Regions from separate parts of the Streptomyces sp. NPDC039430 genome, predicted to be linked through region 3. Evidence: riboswitches for the same ligand, from Rfam matches in the RefSeq annotation. Region 3 holds a riboswitch; each other region holds the start of a gene.

Region 1 (7,233 bases), on a different contig from region 3:
TTGGAGCCGCCCGCCGCGGGGGACGAGACGATCTCCGCACCCCACATGGCGAGCAGGTCGCGCCGCTCCTGGGAGGTGTTCTCCGGCATCACGCAGACGATGCGGTAGCCCTTGAGGCGGGCCGCCATGGCGAGCGAGATGCCGGTGTTTCCGCTGGTGGGCTCCAGGATCGTGCAGCCCGGGGTGAGCCGGCCGTCCTTCTCGGCCTGTTCGACCATATGCAGGGCGGGCCGGTCCTTGACCGAGCCGGTCGGGTTGCGGTCCTCCAGCTTGGCCCAGATCCGGACGTCGTCCGCCGGCGAGAGCCGTGGGAGCCGGACCAGTGGCGTGTTGCCGACCGCCGCCAGCGGGGAGTCGTACCGCATCAGACCGTGTACGTGTCGAGCGCGCCGCCGGCCACGGCCGGGAGGATGGTGACGCTGTCGCCGTCGGCGAGCTTGGTGGAGACGCCATCGAGGAAGCGGACGTCCTCGTCGTTGAGGTAGACGTTCACGAAGCGGCGGAGCTGGTTGTCCTTGGCCGGGTCGATGAGCCGCTCCCGGATGCCGGCGTGCCGGGTTTCGAGGTCGTCGAAGAGCTTGGCGAGCGTGTCGCCACTGCCCTCGACGGCCTTGGCGCCGTCGGTGTAGGTGCGGAGGATGGTCGGGATGCGGACCTCGATGGCCATGGCATGGACTCCTGTGTCGGGAGAGGGCGTGACGGGCGCGCGGCTCGGGCCCCCGCGCGAGGGGATACGTGGTGCGGACAGCCGGATCGCGGCAGGAAGCGGTGTCGCTCAGCTCGCGGCGCTGGGACAGATGGCACTGGCGAGGCGGCACAGGTCGACGTGCAGCCGCGCCACGAGCAGCGGGGTGCTCGGCGTCTTGTCGCTCACGTCAGGGAAAACCATGCGGTCATCGTAACGATTCCCGGTCGGCGCTCCGGCATGTGATCTCGTATCCCGGACGGTCCCTATCCGTCAGGCGGACGGTGGGAGATAGACGACGGTCGGCGCGCCGGTGGCGGGGTGCGTGCTGACCTCGGCGGTCACCCCGTAGACGGTGGCGAGCAGTTCGGCGGTGAAGACCTCGTGCGGTGTGCCGGAGGCCACGATCCGGCCTTCCTGCAGGACGTAGACGCGGTCGCAGTAGTACGCGGCGAGGTTCAGATCGTGCAGGGCGAGCAGGTTGGTGGTCCCGGACTCCCTGATCAGGGTGAGGATGTCGAGCTGGTAGCGGATGTCGAGGTGGTTGGTCGGCTCGTCGAGTACGAGCAGGGCGGGCCGCTGGACCAGGGCACGGGCGACCAGCGCGCGCTGGCGTTCGCCGCCGGAGAGGGAGGGGAACGCGCGGTCCGCGAGGCCGGCGATCCCGACGCGGCCGAGTGCGGCTTCCGCGAGGGCGGCGTCGGCGGCGGTGTCGGCCTCCCAGAAGCGTTTGTGCGGGGAGCGGCCCATCGCGACGACCTCGCGGACGGTCAGCTCGAAGTCCGGTTGTCCGTCCTGCGGGACGGTGGCGACGCGGCGTGCCCTGGCCTTGGGGGTCATGGCGAGCAGGTCGTCGCCGTCGAGCAGGGCCCGTCCGTGGCTGGGGCGGAGCGTTCCGTAGACGCAGCGCAGGAGGGTGGTCTTGCCGCTGCCGTTGGGGCCGACGAGTCCGACGGTCTCGCCGGGGGCGGCGGTCAGGTCGGCGCTGTCGACGAGCCGCCGGCCGTCGATGGTGCAGGAGAGTCCTTCGAGCCGGAGTGTCGCCGTCATACGGGGGCTCCTTCGGGGCGGCGGCGCATCAGCCACAGCAGGGCGGGGCCGCCGGTGAGCGCGGTGAGTACGCCGACGGGCACGTCCTGGGGCGCGGCGACGGTACGGGCCGCGAGGTCGGCGACGACGAGGAGGACGGCTCCGCCCAGTGCCGCGACGGGCAGCAGGGCGCGGTGGCCCGCGCCGACGGCCATTCTGGCGGCGTGCGGGACGAGCAGCCCGATGAAGCCGACGGCGCCGCTGGCGGCCACCATCACGCCGGTGACCAGAGAGGCGAGGACGAAGACCGCGGCGCGGAAGCGCGAGGTGTCGAGGCCGAGCGCGGTCGCGCCCTCCTCGCCCGCCAGCAGCAGATCGAGCGGCCGGGCCAGGGCCATGAGGAGGGCGGTGCCGAGGGTGAGGACGACGCCGGGCAGGAGCAGGGTGGACCAGCGGGCGCTGCCGAGGCCGCCGAAGGTCCAGTAGACGGCTTCCTGGAAGTGCTCGGGGCGTGCCGAGACGATCAGGATGAGGGTGGTGAGCGCGGAGAGGATGTACGAGACGGCGACCCCGGCGAGGACGAGCCGGCCGCCGGTCATCGTGGAGCGCCGGCGGGCCAGCCCGTACACCAGCGCCATCGCGAGGAGCGAGCCGGCGAAGGCCGCGGCGGGCATGGCGACGGTGGTGGTGATCCCGCCGCCGACGCCGAGGACCATGACGAGTACGGCGCCGACGGACGCTCCGGAGGAGATGCCGAGGAGGAAGGGGTCGGCGAGCCGGTTGCGTACGAGCGCCTGGAGGACGGTGCCGACGACGGCGAGCCCGGCGCCGACGATCACGCCGAGCAGCACGCGGGGCAGCCGTACGTCGAGCACGATGGTGCGGAAGGGGCTGGGGTCGGCGCCGCCGGTGAGGATGGTGATGACCTGGCCGGGCGGGATGCGTACGGAGCCGAGGGCGAGTCCCGCGAGGACGGCGGTGGCGAGCGCGGCGGCGAGGCAGCCGAGCACGAGGGTGTAGCGCAGCCGCCCGTGGCCGGGCGGGGTGGTCCTGGTCATGGCGGGGCTTACTTGACGGACTCGGGGTGGAGCTGCGCGGCGAGCCGTTCGATGGCGTCGGGCGCGCGTACGCCGAGGACCACGTCCGAGAGCGGCATGACGGCGAACCGCTTGTTCCTGACGGCCGGTACGTCCTTGAGCACGGGGTCCTCCAGCAGTCGCTTCTTCTTCTGGGCGACGGTGGTGGAGCCGTAGTCGTAGATGACGATGACATCGGGCTTGCGGGCGACGACCTGTTCCCAGGTGGCGTCGCCGAAGGACTTGCCGAGGTCGGCGAAGACGTTGCGGCCGCCGGCGCGGGTGATCAGTTCGTTGCCGATGCCCGTGCCGCCCGCGGTGAAGGCGGTCTTGTCGCCGCTGTCGTAGACGAAGACGGAGAGCGGCTCGACGCCCTTGAGCGGGGCGGCGGTGTCGGTGACGGTGGTGCGCGCGGCGGCGATCCACTTCTCGGCGCGGTCGGGGACGCCGAAGGTGCGGCCCGTTTCGCGGACCTCCCGGTAGATGTCGTCGAGGGTCGTCCTGCCGCGGGGGCAGTTCTCCACGTTGAGCCGGGTGTGGATGCCGGCGGACTGGAGGTCGTCGCGGCCGCGGCCGTCCTTGGCGGCGAAGGCGCTGGCGTAGCCGCCGTAGACGAAGTCGGGGTTGGCGGCGAGCAGCCGCTCCTTGGAGGGGTACTCCTTGGCGAGCACCGGGACGCTCTTGTACGCCTTCTCGTAGGCGGGGAGGATCCGGTCGTCCAGCCAGGCGGTGCCGACGAGGGACTTCTCCAGGCCGAGCGCCAGCATCACTTCGGTGACGTGCTGGTTCATGGTGACGACGCGCTTCGGCGGCGCCTGGTAGGTGGTTTTCACGCCGCAGTTGGTGACGGTGTACGGGAAGCCGGGCGCGGTGGCCGCGGCCCGCGCGCCGTCCTTCGCGTCCGTGGTGGCGGCGCCGCCGCAGGCGGTGAGCGGGAGCAGTACGGCGGATATGACGGCGGACGTGAGCGCACGGCGGCGCCGGGACAGCACAGACACGGCAGGGCCTCCTCCGGGGGATTTCCGCGTCCCCTGGCTGGTGGGAGAAGGGCGGCAGGTCAGTTCCTGGCTGCCAAGCTGGGCTTGGTCACAGTGGCGGGACCGCGCCGGATTCGCACCGGCTTCCTGATCCCCACCGCCTCGGTTTCGGCGCTCAGTGTGTCAGACCTGGCGAGCGCCGCGACCGGCGCCTCGGCCGATCCCGGCCTCAGACGATCTCGACGTCCTCTTCCGTGACCTCGCCCTCGACGATGCGGTACGAGCGGAACTGGAACGGGCCCGAGTCGTCGTGGTCGGCGGTGGAGACGAGGACGTAGTGGGCGCCCGGCTCGTTGGCGTACGTGATGTCCGTACGGGACGGATACGCCTCGGTCGCGGTGTGCGAGTGGTAGATGATCACCGGCTCTTCGTCGCGGTCGTCCATCTCCCGGTAGAGCTTGAGCAGATCCGCCGAGTCGAACTCGTAGAAGGTGGGCGAGCGAGCGGCGTTGAGCATGGGGATGAACCGCTCGGCCCGGCCGGTCCCGGCGGGGCCCGCGACCACGCCGCACGCCTCGTCGGGATGGTCGGCGCGCGCGTGCTCGACGATCTTGTCGTGCAGGGCCTGCGTGATGGTGAGCATGGAGAAAATATAAAGGGACGAGTACGGCCCCCGGATCCGGGAGGGAGTTTCCCGGTTTCCAGGGGCCGTCGGGCAGGGGCCGTCGGGGCCTCGGCTTGGTCAGGGCCGTCGGGGCCTCGGCGCGGTTACTCCGCGGAGGCGTACTCCGGGGTGGAGTCGCCCGCCGCGGTCCGCGGGGCGCGGCGCTTGAGGTACTGCCAGCCGATGACGAGACAGACCGCCCAGACCGCCCCCACGTAGAGGGAGACCCGCGCGTCCTTGTCGTACGCGATCAGGCAGGTGACGAGGGCGAGGAAGCCCACCGCGACCCAGCTGAACACCGAACCGCCGGGGGCGGGGAACGACGACGCGGGCAGCAGGCCCGCCCGTACCCCGCGGCGGTAGCGGATATGGCTGATGAGGATCATCATCCAGGTCCAGATACCGGCGGCGGTGGCCACGGATGTCACATAGCCGAAGGCCTTCTCCGGGACGATGTAGTTGAGGACCACACCGATGCCCATGAGGGCGACGGAGACGGTGATGCCGAAGGCCGGGGTCTTGCGGGAGTTGAGCTTGCCGAAGAGCTTCGGCGCCTCGCTGTTGGCGGCGAGGTCGCGCAGCATCCGGCCGGTGGAGTACATGCCCGAGTTGCAGGAGGAGAGCGCGGCGGTCAGTACGACGAAGTTGACGATGCCGGCCGCGAGCGGGATGCCCATCTTCTCGAAGGCGTGGACGAAGGGGCTGGCGCCCGCCGAGAACTCGGTCCACTTGACGACCGCGAGGATGACGGTCAGCGCGCCCACGTAGAAGACGATGATGCGCCAGGGCAGTGTGTTGATCGCCTTGGGGAGGGTCTTCTCCGGGTTCTCGGACTCGCCCGCGGTGACGCCGACCAGCTCGACGGCGAGGTAGGCGAACATGACGCCCTGGAGGGTCATCAGGCTGGAGCCGATGCCGTTGGGGAAGATCCCGTCGTGGGCCCAGAGGTTGGAGGCGCTCGCCGTGTCACCGGCGTCGGAGAAGCCGAGGGTGAGCACGCCGAGACCGATGACGATCATTCCGATGATCGCGGTGACCTTGATCATCGAGAACCAGAACTCGACCTCGCCGAAGATCTTCACCGAGATCAGATTGACGCCGAAGAGCACCACCAGGAAGACCAGCGCGCTGACCCACTGCGGGATCTCGGGGAACCAGAAGTGGATGTAGATGGCCGCGGCGGTCAGTTCCGCCATCCCGGTGACGACCCACATGAGCCAGTACGTCCACCCGGTGGCGAAGCCGAAGAACGGACCGAGGAACTCTCTGGCGTACTCCGCGAAGGAGCCCGAGACCGGCCGGTAGAGGAGCAGCTCGCCGAGCGCCCGCATGATGAAGAAGATCACGACGCCGGCGAGGGCGTACATGAGGATGATGCTGGGTCCGGCCTTGGCGATGTTCGCTCCGGCGCCCATGAAGAGCCCGACGCCGATGGCGCCGCCGATGGCGATCATCTGGACCTGACGGCTGCCGAGTCCGCGCTCGTAGCCCTCTTCCGAGGTGCCGCCGCCGGCCGGTCCTCCGGCGGTCCCGTCGCCGCCGTACTCCTTGTCGACCTGCGCAGAGGTCATGGTCGTGCGCCCTTTCTCCATACAGATCCGCGCCGTTCTCGGCCACGGACCAGTTCCTGATCCCCCCGGATATGGATGGAGTGCCGCCGGCGGTCGGCCGGCCGAAGCACCCCCGGGGACAGGGGTGGCGTCCCCGGGGGGTCGTGCAGATCTATCACGGCGGACCGGGCGGCCAGCGGAGCGCGCTGTGGCACAGGCCACAGGGAGAAGCGGACGAATCGCACCGCGAACCGCAAAGGTCGCCGGAGCGGTGACGGGATCGTTATGCCGAATTGAGCGTCACCTGAGCGTACGGAAGGGGGCTTGCGGGCAACCGGCATATGACACGCGGGGGTCAAGGCATGAGGGTCTCGACGAGCGATTCCTGGAGCGCGCCGAGCCAGAGGTACGCCATCACCATCGGCTTGCGCGGGTCGGAGTCGGGCAGCCGGTACAGCTCGCCGCCCTCGTCCTCGTCGGTGACCTCCAGGCGCGTGCCGATCGTCAGCCGCAGATCGTTGAGGGCGCCGAGCCAGTGCCGGCAGTCGTCGGGGGTCAGCTTGAGTACGGCGGCGCCCCCGCCCTCCACGGCGAGCGCGTCCAGCGTGCGGACGAGCGCGAGGCCGTCCTCGCGCTTGCGGCCGCGCAGATCGTTCTCCGTGAACCGTCTGAACTCCGAGGAGAATTCGCGTAGTTCGTCGTCGTCATCGCCATACGCGTCCGGGAAGAGCCGGGCCAGCGCCGGGTCGGCCGGCGGCTCGCTCGGACCCTCGCTGAAGAGCGAGGCGAGCGGGTCCTCGCCCTGGGCCGGCTCGTCGCCCGGCCCTATCAGCTCCAGCAGCTGTACGGCGAGCGAGCGCAGGATCGAGACCTCGACCTCGTCGAGCGCGACGGCCGCGCCGCCGCCCGGGATCGCCTCGAACTGCCCGGCCATCAGGCGCGGTCCTGCGAGAGGGTGGCCCACAGCCCGAATCCGTGCATCGCCTGTACGTCGCGCTCCATCTCCTCGCGGCTCCCGCTGGAGACGATCGCGCGGCCCTTGTGGTGGACGTCGAGCATCAGCTTGTGCGCCTTGTCCTTCGGATAGCCGAAATAGGTCTGGAAGACGTACGCCACATAACTCATCAGGTTGACCGGGTCGTTGTGCACGATCGTCACCCATGGCACGTCGGGTTCGGGGACGGCGAAAGTCTCCTCGGCCGATTCGGGGCGTTCGATCTCAGTCGGGGCAACACTCACGGTTCGGGACGAC
Region 2 (7,233 bases), on a different contig from region 3:
GCGCTGGCTGCGCGAGCACCGCGTGGACGCGCTCATCGACGCCACCCATCCCTTCGCCGACACCATCAGCCGCAACGCGGCACATGCCGCCCGGCTCACCCATGTTCCCCTCCTCTCCCTGCGCCGCCCCTCGTGGGTGCCGGTCGCCGGTGACGACTGGCATACGGCCGGCTCCCTGGCGGAGGCCGCCGGGAAGCTGGCCGCGCTGCGGTGCGCGCGAGTCTTCCTCACCACCGGGCGGATGGGGCTCGCCGCCTTCGAGCACCTCGACGCGGTGTGGTTCCTCGTACGGTCCGTGGACGCCCCGGAACCTCCGTGCCCGGCCCGTACGGAAGTGCTCCTGGACCGGGGGCCGTTCACCCTCGACGGCGAGCGGGAGATCCTGCGCCGCCATCGCATCGACGTCGTGGTGACGAAGGACAGCGGCGGCGCCGCCACCGCGCCCAAGCTCACGGCCGCCCGCGAGGCGGGGATACCGGTCGTGGTCGTCCGGCGGCCGGCCGTCCCCGAGGGGGTGGTCCCGGTGGCCACCGTCGAGGGCGCGGTGGAGTGGCTGGCTCAGCTTCCCGGGTTTCCGGGGCTGACCGTGCCCCCAGGGCTTTCCGGGCTCTCCGGGTAGCGGCGCGGCGTCCACACCACCGTCTCGTCCCCGTCCTCGCCCCGCCGCGCGGTCACCGTCCGCGACGAGCCGACCAGCAGGATCGTCCGCATGTCGACCTGCGCCGGATCGAGATCGGCCAGCCGCACGATCCGTACGCTCTCCTCCGGCCCGCCCACATCCCGGCCGAGGACGACGGGGGTGTCGGGCGCGCGGTGTTCCAGGAGGAGTTCGCGGGCCTTGCCGACCTGCCAGGTCCGGCTGGCGGAACCGGGGTTGTAGAGCGCCAGCACCAGATCCGCGCCCGCCGCCGCGTGCAGCCGTTCCGCGATGACCTCCCACGGCTTGAGCCGGTCGGAGAGCGAGAGCACGGCGTAGTCGTGGCCGAGCGGCGCGCCGACCCGGGCCGCGGCGGCGTTGGCCGCCGTCACCCCCGGGAGTACGCGTACGGGCACATCCCGGTACGGATCGGCGGACGCGGCCTCCAGTACGGCCGTGGCCATCGCGAAGACCCCCGGGTCGCCGCCGGAGACCACGGCCACGCGCCGGCCCCGCCGGGCGAGGTCGAGGGCGAACTCCGCGCGCTCCGACTCCACCTTGTTGTCGGAGCCGTGGCGCCGCTGGCCGGGGCGGACCGGAACACGGTCCAGATAGGTGGTGTAGCCGACGAGATCCTGGGCGGCGGCGAGCGCGCCGCGCGTCTCGGGCGTGAGCCACAGCGGCCCGGCCGGGCCCGTCCCCACGACCACCACGTCACCCGTCGCCTCGCCGGTGACCGCGCCGGTCGCCCCGCCGGTGAACGCGCCGGTGACAGCGCCGGTGACGGCGCCGGTCGCCCCGCCGGCCGTTTGACCGCTCGCCTCGCCGGAGGTGCGTTCAGCCGGTTCCTCGGCCGACCCCGCTGCCGCACGCGCGGCGACGCGGCTCGGCAGCACCGCCACCGAGAAGTACGGGACCGATTCCGGGTCCGTGTCGGCCAGCGCCCCGGTGCGTTCACCGCTCATCGTGGCGCGCTCGACGTACCGCGCGTCGGCCAGCCGGCCCGCCCGCTCGACCGCCCGCCGTACGGCCGGGAACGTACGGCCGAGCTTCATCACCACCGCCGAGTCCGCCGAGGCCAGCCGGGCCGTCAGCTCCTCCTCCGGCAGCGTGCCCGGCAGGACCGTCAGCACCTCCTCGCCCTCGACGAGCGGGGTACCGAGCCGCGCCGCCGCCGCGCTCACGGACGTCACACCGGGGATGACCTCGGTCGGATAGCGGGCGGCCAGCCGCTTGTGCATATGCATGTACGAGCCGTAGAAGAGCGGATCGCCCTCCGCGAGCACCGCGACCGTCCGCCCGGCGTCCAGATGGGCGGCGAGCCGGGCGGCCGACTCGGCGTAGAACTCGTCCATCGCGCCCTGGTAGCCGCCGGGGTGGTCGGTGGTCCCGGTCGTGACCGGGTAGACCAGCGGCTCCTCGATGTGATCGGCGCGCAGATGCTCGGCGGCTATGGACCGGGCTATGGACCGGCCGTGGCGGGCGCTGTGATACGCGATCACATCGGCCTCGGCGATGACCCGTACGGCCCGTACGGTCATCAGGGACGGGTCTCCCGGCCCCAGACCGACCCCGTACAGCCGGCCCACGGACGTGCCCGCGTTCGTGCCCGCGTCCGGCCGGACGTCCGTGCCCGCGTCCGCCCGGACGTCCGTGCCCGCGTCCGTGCCCGCCCGGCGTCCCGTGTCCGCCGCCCGGACGTCCGCGCCCTGCTCGTCGGTGATGCTCCGGGCGCTCATTCTTCCTCGCTCGCGATCGCGTTGACGGCCGCGGCGGCGAGGGCACTGCCGCCACGCCGTCCCCGTACGACCAGGTGTTCCAGGCCGGAGTGGTGTCCGGCGAGCGCGTCCTTGGACTCGGCCGCGCCGATGAAACCGACCGGCACTCCGATGACCGCCGCCGGGCGCGGGGCGCCGTCCTCGATCATCTCCAGCAGCCGGAAGAGGGCGGTCGGCGCGTTGCCGACGGCCACCACCGCGCCTTCCATCCGGTCCCGCCACAGCTCCAGCGCGGCGGCGCTGCGTGTCGTTCCCAGCTCGGCGGCGAGCGCGGGCACCGACGGATCGGAGAGGGTGCAGACGACCTCGTTGTCCGCGGGCAGCCGTTTGCGGGTGACCCCGCTGGCGACCATCGCCACATCGCACAGCACGGGCGCGCCCGCGCGCAGCGCCTCGCGGGCGCGGACCACCACACCGGGGCTGAAGGCGAGGTCGCGGACCAGGTCGACCATGCCGCAGGCGTGGATCATCCGCACCGCGACCTGGGAGACCTCGGCCGGCAGCCCGGTGAGGTCCGCCTCGGCGCGGATCGTGGCGAAGGACTGGCGGTATATCGCCGCGCCGTCCTTCTCGTACTCGAACCCTGTGGGCACTGTGGACACCGTGGTCTTCTCGCTCATCTCGTCGAACTCGTCGAACTCGTCGAACTCGTCAAAGGGGTTGTGCGTGCCGCCGCAACCGCGTCGGCGAGTTCCGGTCCTGTGGTGGGGGACTTCGGGGTGGTGTCCGGGGCGTCTCCCTGTACGGAGATGTCGTAACGGCCTTCGCCCGTCGCGACCACATCCACCCACCGGCCCCGCGGATGGCCGCAGCGGCGTGCGCACCCCGACCAGTAGACGGGCAGGCCGCCCGAGCCGTGGGACACGGCCGCCGCCGCGTCGGACCGTACGTCCGCCAGCGCCTTCGCGCAGCCGGGCCGGCCGGTGCAGGCGCCGACGCCGTGCCAGGGGGAGCCTGGGCCGGTGATCAGCCCGGCCGTACGGAGCCGGTCCAGGGCGGAGCCGGCCGCTGCCGGAGCCACCCCCGGCACGATCACTCCGCGCCACGGGGTCACGCGCAGCGGTCCGTTCGCCGCCGCCGCGAGCAGCCGCCACTGCGCCACGGTCAGCCGGCCGAGGCGGGCGTGGACGGAGAGGGCCATGGTCCCGTCGGGCGACGGTACGAGGCCAGGAACGGGACCTGGAACGGGACCGGACGCAGGGCTCGGAACGGGACGAGGAGCAGGGCTCGGAACGTGATCCGGAACGGGGTCCGGAATGGGAAGCTCCTCTTCCGAGCCCGAGCCCGAGCCCGAGCCCGAGCCCGAGCCCGGACCCGGGTGGTTCGGCCCCGCACCCGCCGCCTCCGCCCCCGTCACGTACTCCGTCCCGATCCCGGCGTCCCCCAGCCCCGCCCGTACCGCCGCCTCCAGCCCCCGGCCGTACTCGGCGGGCAATTCCCGTACCCGCCACGCCCCCGAGCCACTCGCCTCCGCGACCGTGAGAAACGTCTCCGCCGCCAACAGGGCCGCGCGCGGTGCGTCCTCGGGGGTCACGCGCAAGCCCGACCTGTTTGCCCCGATACGTACGACAACCGACTCGTCCCCGCGTGCGAGCAACGTCACATCGGCGCCGAGGGCCGCCACATCACCGCGTCCGTCGTCCAGCGCGAAGAGGAACCGCCCGGAGAGCGCCGCCGCCCGCGCGCTCGCGCACAGCAGCCCGTCCAGCTCACGCGCCCACAACTGGACGTCGGCGGACGGGAGTTCGTCGAGCCCGGCCAGCGGTGACGCCACGATGTTCCGTACCCGCTCGTGGGTCTCCGAGGGCAGCAGCCCGGCCTCGTGCAGCAGCCCGGCGAGTTCCGCGCCGCGGTTCCCGCCCACGTCGTCCAGGCCGCGCAGTTGCACATTGCCGCGGGAGGTGAGGTCCAGATGTCCGTCGCCCAGCCGCTCCGCCGCGTCCGCCAGTACCTCCGCCTGACGGACCGTCAAAAGTCCGGCGGGCAGCCGCAACCGGGCCAGCCGGCCGTCGTCCGCGGTGTGCAGCCGCAGCGCGCCGGGGCAGGCGTCGCCGCGCTCCCGCAGAGGGGCCCGTACGGACTCCTGCGAGGACTCCCGTACGGCGGCCCGCGGGGGCGCTTCGTCCCGGTTCACGGGTGTTGGCGAGGTGGGCGGCATGGCGGCGAGCATACCCACGCGCCCACGCCCGCTCCCGTCCCGCCGCCGGGCCGCCTCTCCGGCCACCACGGCCGGCCACGGCGCCGCTCGCCACCCAGCCATCGCCCGGTCACCCGCCCGGTCGCCATCCAGCCATCACCCAGCCACCGTCCGGCCACCGCCCGGCCCGCTCCCGCCCCTGTCGGGCCCGTATCAGCCTCGTATCGGCCTCCTACCGGCCCGCGTTCCAGGCACCCTCCCCCGCCCGTGACCTCAGCACTTACTATGCAGACGACGGGTCTGCCCAGGCCCGTCAACGCCAGCGACGGCGTCTTGGGGAGGAAGCCCGGTGCGAACCCGGCGCGGTCCCGCCACTGTGAGTCCGGCAGCAGCCGGGCGAGCCAGGAACTCCCGCCGTCCTCCACACCTCGCCCGGGGCGCGGACCCCGAGGAAGGCCAGACGCCGCATGCTTCTGCTCCTGTCGACGTCCGACACCGATCTGCTGAGCGCCCGCGCGGCGAACGCGGCGGGCGGGCCCGTCCCGTACCGCTTCGCCAACCCCGCCCGGCTCGCGCTCGACGAACTGCCCGCGCTGCTCGACGGCGCCGACCTCGTGGTCGTACGGCTCCTCGGCGGGCTGCGCGCCTGGCAGGACGGGATCGACCTGCTGCTCGCGGGCGACCGGCCCGTCGTGGTCCTCACCGGTGAACAGGCCCCCGACGCCCAGCTGATGGAGGCGTCGACCGTCCCCATCGGTATCGCGGCCGAGGCGCACGCCTATCTCGCGCACGGCGGTCCGGCCAACCTGGACCAGCTCGCGCGGTTCCTCTCCGACACGGTCCTGCTCACCGGCCACGGCTTCGAGCCGCCCGCCGCCGCGCCCACCTGGGGCCGGGTGCCCCGTCCGGTACGGGCCACCGCGCCGGGCGCCGACCGGCCGACGGTCGCCGTGCTCTACTACCGCGCGCACCACCTCAGCGGGAACACCGCCTTCGTGGACACGCTGTGCGAGGCCGTCGAGGCCGCCGACGCCCGCGCCCTCCCGCTCTACGTCTCCTCCCTGCGCGCGCCCGAGGCCGAGCTGCTGGTGGCCCTGCGCGAGGCCGACGCCATCGTCACGACCGTGCTCGCGGCCGGCGGCACCAAACCCGCCGAGGCGTCGGCGGGCGGGGACGACGAGGCATGGGACGCGGGGGCGCTCGCCGCGCTCGACGTACCGATCCTCCAGGCCCTCTGCCTCACCGGCAGCCGCGCCGCCTGGGAAGAGAGCGACGAGGGGCTGTCCCCGCTGGACGCCGCCTCGCAGGTCGCGGTGCCGGAGTTCGACGGCCGCCTGATCACCGTCCCGTTCTCCTTCAAGGAGCTGGACCCGGACGGTCTGCCGGTCTACGTCGCCGACCCCGAGCGGGCCGCCCGCGTGGCCGGGATCGCCGTACGCCACGCCAGGCTGCGGTATGTCACGAACGCCGAGAAGCGCGTCGCGCTGGTCCTCTCCGCGTACCCCACCAAGCACTCCCGTATCGGCAACGCCGTCGGTCTCGACACCCCCGCCAGCGCGGTGTCCCTGCTGCGCCGGCTGGACGAGGAGGGCTACGACTTCGGTTCCGAGCCCGTCCCCGGGCTGGCGTCCGGCGACGGCGACGAGCTGATCTACGCCCTCATCGAGGCCGGCGGCCATGACCAGGAGTGGCTGACCGAGGAGCAGCTCGCCCGTAACCCGGTCCGTATCCCGGCCGCCGACTACCGGCGGTGGTACGGCCAACTCCCCGCCGAGCTGCGCGAGTCGGTGGAGCGGCACTGGGGGCCGCCGCCCGGTGAGATGTTCCTCGACCGCAGCCGCGTCGGCGCGGGCGGGGACCCGGACGGCGACATCGTGCTCGCCGCCCTGCGGCGCGGCAATCTGCTGATCCTCATCCAGCCGCCGCGCGGCTTCGGCGAGAACCCCATCGCGATCTACCACGACCCCGATCTGCCGCCCTCGCACCACTACTTGGCGGCCTACCGCTGGATCCAGGCCGCCCGCGAGGACGGCGGCTTCGGCGCCGACGCGATGATCCACCTCGGCAAGCACGGCAATCTGGAGTGGCTGCCCGGCAAGAACGCGGGAATGTCGGCGGCCTGCGCCCCCGACGCCGCGCTCGGCGACCTGCCGCTGATCTACCCGTTCCTGGTCAACGACCCGGGCGAGGGCACGCAGGCCAAGCGGCGCGTGCACGCCACGCTCGTGGACCATCTCGTACCGCCGATGGCGCGCGCCGAGTCGTACGGCGACATCGCGCGCCTTGAGCAGCTGCTCGACGAGTACGCGGCGATCTCGTCCATGGACCCGGCGAAGCTGCCCGCGATCCGCGCCCAGATCTGGACCCTGATCCAGGCGGCGAAGCTCGACCACGACCTCGGGCTCGAAGACCGGCCGGACGACGACGGGTTCGACGACTTCCTGCTCCATGTCGACGGCTGGCTCTGCGAGGTCAAGGACGCGCAGATCCGCGACGGTCTGCATGTGCTCGGCGGCGCGCCGGCCGGCGAGGCGCGCGTCAACCTGGTCCTGGCGATCCTGCGCGCCCGGCAGATCTGGGGCGGTACGGCCTCCCTGCCCGGTCTGCGCGAGGCCCTCGGGCTCGACGAGTCGGCCGCGACCCGTACCGACGCCGACGCGGCGGAGGAGCGGGCCCGCGCG
Region 3 (7,233 bases):
TACTCCACGACTCCGTCGCGTATGACGGGGGCGACGGCGACGACCTCATGGCCGTAGGAGACCATGTCGTCGACCTTCGCCGCGGCCCACTCGAAGTAGTCGTGGAACTCGACGCGGAGCGGGAAGAGGTTCTTGTGGTTGACGAAGTCGATCAGCCGGCCCTTGCTCTGCAGGTACCGCAGGAACGTGTACTCGCTGGACGGGTTGCGCAGCGTCACCAGGTCCTTGAGGAAGGACACCTGCATCGTCGCGTCGTCGATCAGCATGCCGCGGTGCCAGCCGAAGCTCGGCTGGCTCTCGAAGAAGTGAGCAGTGACCGCCTCCTGCCTGCCGACGCTCGCGTTGTGCTCGCTGAGCGCGATCGCCATGGCCACATTGGACGGCCCGAAGCCGATTCCTATGAGGTCGTGGATCAGAGGTGCGTCGCCAGGAAGAACCTGTGACATGTCACTCCCATCGTGCGGGACAGCCGCCTGTCAGGCGTGGGTGAGAAGAAACGAAGACGCCGAGCCCGCCGAGGACACCGGCCAGTCGAACTTAGGTAAAGCTAACCTGACCTAGCTCGACCTGTCGACCGGACGAATCGGGCAAGCGGCCCACCTCGGCGTCGAACGGGCCTGGAAACGGCGCCCGTTGCATCCTTAGGTAAGGCTTGCTTTACTTACTGCGATCATTCGCTCTTCTGAGGAGGAACCCCATGCGGGTCGTCATGTTCGGTTACCAGACCTGGGGACATCGCACGCTGCGAGCACTCCTGGACTCCGAGCACGACGTGGTGACGGTCGTGACGCATCCCAAGAGCGAGCACGCCTACGAGAAGATCTGGAGCGACTCGGTCGCCGACCTGGCCGAGGAGCACGGCGTCCCCGTCATCATCCGCAACAGGCCGGACGACGAGGAGCTGTTCCAGCGGCTCAAGGAAGCCGGCCCGGACATCATCGTGGCCAACAACTGGCGCACATGGATCCCGCCGCGGATCTACGGCCTTCCCCGCTTCGGCACACTGAACATCCACGACTCGCTCCTGCCGAAGTACGCCGGCTTCTCGCCGCTGATCTGGGCCCTCATCAACGGGGAGACCGAAGTCGGCGTCACGGCCCACATGATGGACGAGGTGCTCGACGCGGGCGACATCGTGGACCAGCGCGCGGTGCCGGTGGAGCCCACCGACACCGCCACCGACCTGTTCCACAAGACGGTCGGCCTCATCGCCCCCGTGACGGTCGGCGCCCTGGACCGGATCGCCTCCGGGCAGACCGAGTTCACCCAGCAGGACCGCTCCCGGGCCACCTTCTTCCACAAGCGGGCCGAGGAGGACATCCGGATCAACTGGGACTGGCCGGCCGACGTCCTGGAGCGGCTGGTCCGCGCCCAGTCCGCGCCGTACCCGAGCGCCTTCACCTTCCACAGGGGCAAGCGTCTGGAGGTGCTGACCGCGGTCGTTTCGGAGGGCCGCTACGGAGGCACGCCCGGCCGCGTCTTCTACCGCGAGGGCGAGGGCGTGGTGATCGTCGCCGGCGCGGACGCCCGCACCGGACGGAACCACGGCCTGGCCATCACCCGCGTACGGACGGAGGACGGCCGCGAGCTGCCCGCGACCGAGTACTTCACCTCCATGGGCGGCTACCTCACCAGCCGTCCCTGAGGACCGGCCCCTGGCGACGCGGATCCCGCGTCCCACGTCACGTTCCGGAATGTGAGCGGTGGTGCGCGAGAAACGGTCCGCCCTCCAGGGTGGACCGTGCAGCTGGTTCGCCCTGTCCGCCAGGCAGGCGCGTCGTAAGAGGGAACCCGGTGGGAATCCGGGACTGCCCCGCAGCGGTGAGCGGGAACGACCGCCGTCATACGCACTGGATCCGACCGTGGATCTGGGAAGCGACGGCCAGTAGGAATCTGCCCCGGCAGACGTGCCCGCGAGTCCGAAGACCTGCCCGTTGCCCGTACGTGACCGATCGCGTGCGGATATCCCGGTGACCTCGTGGGCGGGTCGGCGTACATCACCAGACGGAAGGCCGCGCCGACGCGCGCGCCGGGTCCGTCCGGTTCGTCACCCCTTCGCGTTCGCGTCCCGTCTCCGGGAGTTCAGGAATCTTCTCGCGAAGGAGATTTCCGTGACAGCGAAGTCCGCGGCAGCACGGGCCACCGTGTGCGGCTACCCCCGCCAGGGCCGGAACCGTGAACTGAAGAAGGCCATCGAGGGCTACTGGAAGGGCCGCGTCACCGCCGACGCCCTCCAGGAGACGGCCAAGGACCTGCGCCGTTCGCACTGGCGGCAGTTGGCCGACGCCGGCATCAGCGAGGTGCCGACAGGTGACTTCTCGTACTACGACCACGTCCTGGACACCAGTGTCATGGTCGGCGCCGTCCCCCAGCGGCACCGCGCGGCCGTCGAAGCAGGCGCGCTCGACGGCTACTTCGCGATGGCGCGCGGCAACCAGGACGTGGCCCCCCTTGAGATGACCAAGTGGTTCGACACCAACTACCACTATCTGGTCCCCGAGTTGGGGCCGGACACGGTCTTCGCGGCCGACTCCGCCAAGCAGGTCGCCGAGCTGGGGGAAGCCCTCGCGCTGGGACTGGCCGCCCGCCCGGTGCTGGTCGGCCCGGTCACGTATCTCCTGCTGGCCAAGCCGGCCCCGGGGGTGGCCGCCGATTTCGAACCACTCACCCTCCTGGACCGGCTGCTGCCCGTCTACGCCGAGGTGCTCGCCGCACTGCGCGCCGCCGGCGCCGAGTGGGTCCAGCTCGACGAGCCCGCCCTGGCCCAGGACCGCACGCCCGCCGAGCTGAACGCCGCCGCCCGTGCGTACCGCGACCTCGGCGGTGCGGCCGACCGGCCGAAACTGCTCGTCGCCTCCTACTTCGACCGGCTCGGCGAGGCCCTTCCCGTCCTGGCGAAGGCACCGGTGATCTTGTCGAGGTGTCGCAGCACCTCGGAGGGCGGGAGGCCGAGGTCGGCCGGCGTGGCGGTGGCGGTGCGCGGGCGCCCCATCGCGGCTGCCGCGGCGATGCCGCTGCCCATCACATCGCCCACCACGAGCGCGGTCCTGTCCTCCGCGAGGGGGATGACATCGAACCAGTCGCCGCCCACCTCGTTGGCGGCCACCGCGGGTTGGCAGCGCGTGGCCACCTCCAGGCTCTCGGGCGGCGCCGGCCGCGGCAACAGGCTGCGCTGGAGTGTCACCGCCGTGTCGCGGACGCTCTCGTACAGGCGCGCGTTGTCGAGGGACACCGCGGTCCGGCCCGCCAGGTCACCGGCCAGGATCGAGTCGTCCGCCGTGAACGGGAGCGCGTTGGGACCGCGCGTCAGGCTCAGCACTCCCGATGGCTCGCCCTGGGCGGTCAGCGGAATCGCGAGATATGACTGGATGCCGCTCCCGGCCAGGCAGCGGCCGCTCCGGCGTCACGGGCGATGCGCGCCAGATCTCCTTCGTCCACGTGCGCCACCATGACCGGGTGACCGGTCCGCAGGCACTGGGTGACCAGCCGGTCGGCGTCGTAGCGGACCAGCTCGTCGGCGGTGCCGACGGCGGGTGCCACCTCTGTGGGGCAGGCGGCCTTCACCGCGAGGGGGCGCACGACCACCGGGCCGCTGTCGAGTGCCGCGGGCCGGCGATGGCCCGGGGTGGAGTCGAGTACGTCCACCACCGCGATGTCGCTGAGTCCGGGCACCAGGACATCGGCCGGCTCCCGGGCCGTCTGTGTGATGTCCAGCGTGGTTCCGATACGGGCGGAGCCCTCGGCGCTCAGGGCCAGGCGCCGGCGTGCCTGGGCCGCCGCTGTGATCGCGGCCGGCCACCAGGTCCGCGCACCGGTCGTCGGCCAGCAGCCGTGCCGCGTGCCGTCCCAGCGCTTCCCGCGCGGAGTAGCCGAAGAGCTCCTCGGCCCGTGCGCCCCAGAGGATGATCCGCCCGGCTCTGCCGAGCGCCACCACCGCGACACCGAGGGCGTCCAGCACCCCGCTCGGCCACTCCGGGAAAGGGCCGGAGAAGTCGCCGGCGCCACCGGCGTCGCGGGGTCCCGTCCCACCCATCCCGGTCGCTCCTTCCACCCGCCGGTGCGGGGCGCTTCCGGCGCGGGCCCCGGAGCCGCGGCGCCGGAATGATCCCCGTGCCCTTCCGGTGCTTCCATGGTCTCCCGAGACGGTCGGCGACGCACCGTACCGGCCGGGGCCGCGTGGTCACGTTCCGTGGTGCGCTGTCGGGGGCGTACACCACATCAGGCCCGGTGCTGATTTCTCAGCACCGGGCCTGACCTGCTGTGTTTCATCCGCCGGGGCGATGGGCCGGCAATCCGCCGCCCCGTCGAACCGGGCTCGTTGGTTACGCCGGGTCGATACGGGAGATGCTGCCGCCGATGCCGAGCACATACAGCTCGCCGTCGCCGTCCTGCACGAACGAGATGGTCTCGCCGCCGTTGACTCCGAGGTCGCTCTCGCCGGTCACCTTGCCGTTCTCCATCCGCAGAGCGCGGACCGTGCCGTCGCAGTAGTCGGCGAACAGATACTGTCCCTTGAGCTCCGGGATCGCGTCGCCCCGGTAGACGTAACCGCCGGTCACCGAGCAGCCCAGCCCGTTACGGTCGTACTCGTGGATCGGCGGCACGTGGTTCGCGGGCTCCGTCCCGCCCCGGAAGGGGTGGTTGCCCTCCATCGAGGACCAGCCGTAGTTCTCGCCGCCCTCGCTGTCCGCCGGGGCCCAGTCGATCTCCTCCCAGGCGCTCTGGCCGACGTCGGCGATCAGCAGGTCGCCCTTGTCCGCGTCGAAGGAGAACCGCCACGGGTTGCGCAGCCCGTACGCCCAGATCTCGCCCTTGGCGTTCGGGTCGTCCACGAACGGGTTGTCCGCCGGGATCGCGTACGGCTCGCCGCCGCGCGGGTCGATCCGCAGGAGCTTGCCGAGCAGCGTGTCGAGCTTCTGCCCGTTGCCGTGCGGATCGCCGCCCGAACCGCCGTCGCCGAACGCGATGTAGAGATAGCCGTCGGGGCCGAACTTGATGTCGCCGCCGTTGTGGTTGGCGTACGGCTGCGTCTGGGTGAGGACCGTGCGCCGGGTGTTCGGCTGGAGCTTGCCGCGCCGTACGGCGAACTCGTCCACGGTGCTGGTGCCTTCGAGGTCGGTGAACGAGATGTAGAAGTGCGCGAACTTCTTGTCGAACGCGATGCCCAGCAGGCCGCGTTCGCCGTCGGTGGTGGTCTCGCCCGATATGTCGAGGACGGGGGCGCCGAGCCCCTGATCGCCCAGGACCCTTACGGTGCCCGCGCGTTCGGCTATCCAGACCGTGCCACCGGGCCCGGCGGCGCCGGCGATGGGATTCTGGGCTGTGGCCACTTTCGTGAGCGCCACTTCGGCCGCCGCCTGACGCGGGGCCGCGGGCTCGTCGGCGGACGCCGTGGTGAAGGCGAGGGAAGCGACGAGGCAGATGGAGCCGATGACCGCCGAGCTTCTGGTGCGGATTTTCACCGTGACCCTCCTGGTCGGCGAATGGGGGGAACCCGGCTGCTTTGGGCAGTTGTCAGGGGCGTCGCCCGTGCCAGCACGCAACCTGGGTGGGGGGATTGTGTGCTACTGGCTACGGATGAGGATACAGGGACAGGACGGCTTGGCCTAGACCAATACCCAGCCCCTGCGCCTCCGTTCACCTTTCCGCCCCGCTTCCTGTTTCCGCTTCCCGTTTCCGCTCGCGGTCACGTCCGTCGCCACCACGTCCCTCGGCGCATGCCCGGGACGCGCTCACCCAGGCCAAGCCCACCCGGGCGGCGAAACGCACGGCCGGATATTGATTCGAGAGTCAGCAATTACGCGACCTCTATTGACTCTCGAATCAGTAGCGACCTACCGTTCGGAACCAGCCAGGCACGGCTCCCCCCGCCGCCCCGTCGCGCCGTCCACCGAATCCCCAGTCGCCCTTGAGGAGCACGACCATGGGTCATCCGGTCACCCACACCACCAGAAGCCGCCTCGATACGGAACGCGCGCACTTCCGGATAGGCGGCGCGTGGCAGGCTCCCTGCGGCGGGCCCGGCGGCCCGTACACCGTCGTGACCGATCCCACCGGCCGCGGCGCGGTGGGCCAGGTGCCGGACGGGACGCCGGAGGATGTGTCCCGCGCGGTGGCCGCGGCCCGCGCCGCGTTCCCGGCCTGGGCGGCGGCGGATGTCGCCACCCGCCGGGCGCTGCTCACCGCGGTCGCGACAGGAATCCGGGAACGCGAGGCGGACTTCGCCGAGGTGATCGGCGCGGAGATGGGCGCCCCGCTCGACAACGCCCTCCACGCGCAGACGCGTCTCGCGGCCGAGGTGTTCCGTTCCTACGCCGACATCCTGGCCGGCCACACGTGGGAGGAACGCATCGGGTCCTCCCAGGTCGTACGGGAACCGGTGGGCGTCGTCGCCGCCATCACACCGTGGAACTACCCCCTCTACCTCGCCGCGGCCAAGGTCGCGGCGGCGCTGGCCGCGGGCTGCACGGTCGTCCTCAAGCCGAGCTGCGACGCCCCGCTGAACGCCTTCCTGCTGGCCGAGGTCTTCGCCGACGCGTGCCCCGCCGTCGGCGCGCCCGGCGGGGTGTTCAACCTCATCACGGGCTCGGGCGCGGTGGTCGGCGATGCCCTCGCCTCCCATCCCGACGTCGACGCGGTCTCGTTCACCGGCTCCACCGCGGCGGGCCGCTCCGTCGCGGCGGCCGCCGCCAAAACCGTCAAGCGGGTGGGTCTGGAGCTGGGCGGGAAGTCCGCCCGGGTGATCCTCGCCGACGAGCGGGACGGCCGGACGGTCAAGGATCTGGACCGGGCCATACGGGTGGCGCTCGCCGACGCCTTCTTCAACTCCGGGCAGACGTGCACCGCGTGCACCCGCGTACTGCTGCCCGACGCGGTGTACGACGAGGCGGTCGCGCTCGCCGCGGCGGAGGCCGGCCGCCGGCGGCTCGGCGATCCGGCCGCGGCCGGGGACCACCTCGGTCCCGTCGCCACGGCCAGGCAGTACGCCAGTGTGCTGTCCCATATCGAGCGGGGGGTGGCGGAGGGCGCCCGTCTGGTCGCCGGCGGCAGCGCTCCGCGGGACCGGATTCCCGACGGCCTGGACGCGGGCCACTGGGTCCTCCCCACGGTCTTCGCCGACGTCACCGGCGACATGACGATCGCCAGGGAAGAGATCTTCGGCCCGGTGGTGTGCCTCATGCGCTACCGGGACGAGCAGGAGGCCGTCCGGATCGCCAACGACTCGATCTACGG

The links. A riboswitch is a leader RNA that binds a small molecule or an ion and turns the genes downstream of it on or off. The one in region 3 is predicted to bind cobalamin.
Region 1: another riboswitch for cobalamin. It lies ahead of ACZ7LS_RS04380 (ABC transporter substrate-binding protein); the one in region 3 lies ahead of ACZ7LS_RS21400 (5-methyltetrahydropteroyltriglutamate--homocysteine S-methyltransferase).
Region 2: another riboswitch for cobalamin. It lies ahead of cobN (cobaltochelatase subunit CobN); the one in region 3 lies ahead of ACZ7LS_RS21400 (5-methyltetrahydropteroyltriglutamate--homocysteine S-methyltransferase).

Annotation. Positions count from the first base shown of each region.
Region 1 is NZ_JBVKAK010000001.1:1,016,142-1,023,374, forward strand. Features, by position in the region: gene ACZ7LS_RS04355 (PLP-dependent cysteine synthase family protein) at 1-365, opposite strand, end outside; gene ACZ7LS_RS04360 (MoaD/ThiS family protein) at 365-667, opposite strand; gene ACZ7LS_RS04365 (putative leader peptide) at 776-889, opposite strand; gene ACZ7LS_RS04370 (ABC transporter ATP-binding protein) at 959-1,735, opposite strand; gene ACZ7LS_RS04375 (FecCD family ABC transporter permease) at 1,732-2,772, opposite strand; gene ACZ7LS_RS04380 (ABC transporter substrate-binding protein) at 2,781-3,779, opposite strand; cobalamin riboswitch at 3,829-3,975, opposite strand; gene ACZ7LS_RS04385 (M67 family metallopeptidase) at 3,997-4,410, opposite strand; gene ACZ7LS_RS04390 (amino acid permease) at 4,536-6,002, opposite strand; gene ACZ7LS_RS04395 (DUF2017 domain-containing protein) at 6,337-6,915, opposite strand; gene clpS (ATP-dependent Clp protease adapter ClpS) at 6,915-7,220, opposite strand.
Region 2 is NZ_JBVKAK010000021.1:36,851-44,083, forward strand. Features, by position in the region: gene ACZ7LS_RS33210 (cobalt-precorrin-6A reductase) at 1-619, shown strand, start outside; gene ACZ7LS_RS33215 (precorrin-2 C(20)-methyltransferase) at 559-2,376, opposite strand; gene ACZ7LS_RS33220 (precorrin-8X methylmutase) at 2,373-3,035, opposite strand; gene cobG (precorrin-3B synthase) at 3,032-4,573, opposite strand; cobalamin riboswitch at 4,831-4,982, shown strand; gene cobN (cobaltochelatase subunit CobN) at 5,020-7,233, shown strand, end outside.
Region 3 is NZ_JBVKAK010000008.1:206,748-213,980, forward strand. Features, by position in the region: gene ACZ7LS_RS21390 (lysine N(6)-hydroxylase/L-ornithine N(5)-oxygenase family protein) at 1-446, opposite strand, end outside; gene ACZ7LS_RS21395 (methionyl-tRNA formyltransferase) at 698-1,645, shown strand; cobalamin riboswitch at 1,732-1,949, shown strand; partial or broken gene ACZ7LS_RS21400 (5-methyltetrahydropteroyltriglutamate--homocysteine S-methyltransferase) at 2,112-2,909, shown strand; gene ACZ7LS_RS21405 (PP2C family protein-serine/threonine phosphatase) at 2,858-3,385, opposite strand; gene ACZ7LS_RS21410 (PAS domain S-box protein) at 3,404-4,033, opposite strand; gene ACZ7LS_RS21415 (PQQ-dependent sugar dehydrogenase) at 4,323-5,462, opposite strand; gene ACZ7LS_RS21420 (aldehyde dehydrogenase family protein) at 5,924-7,233, shown strand, end outside.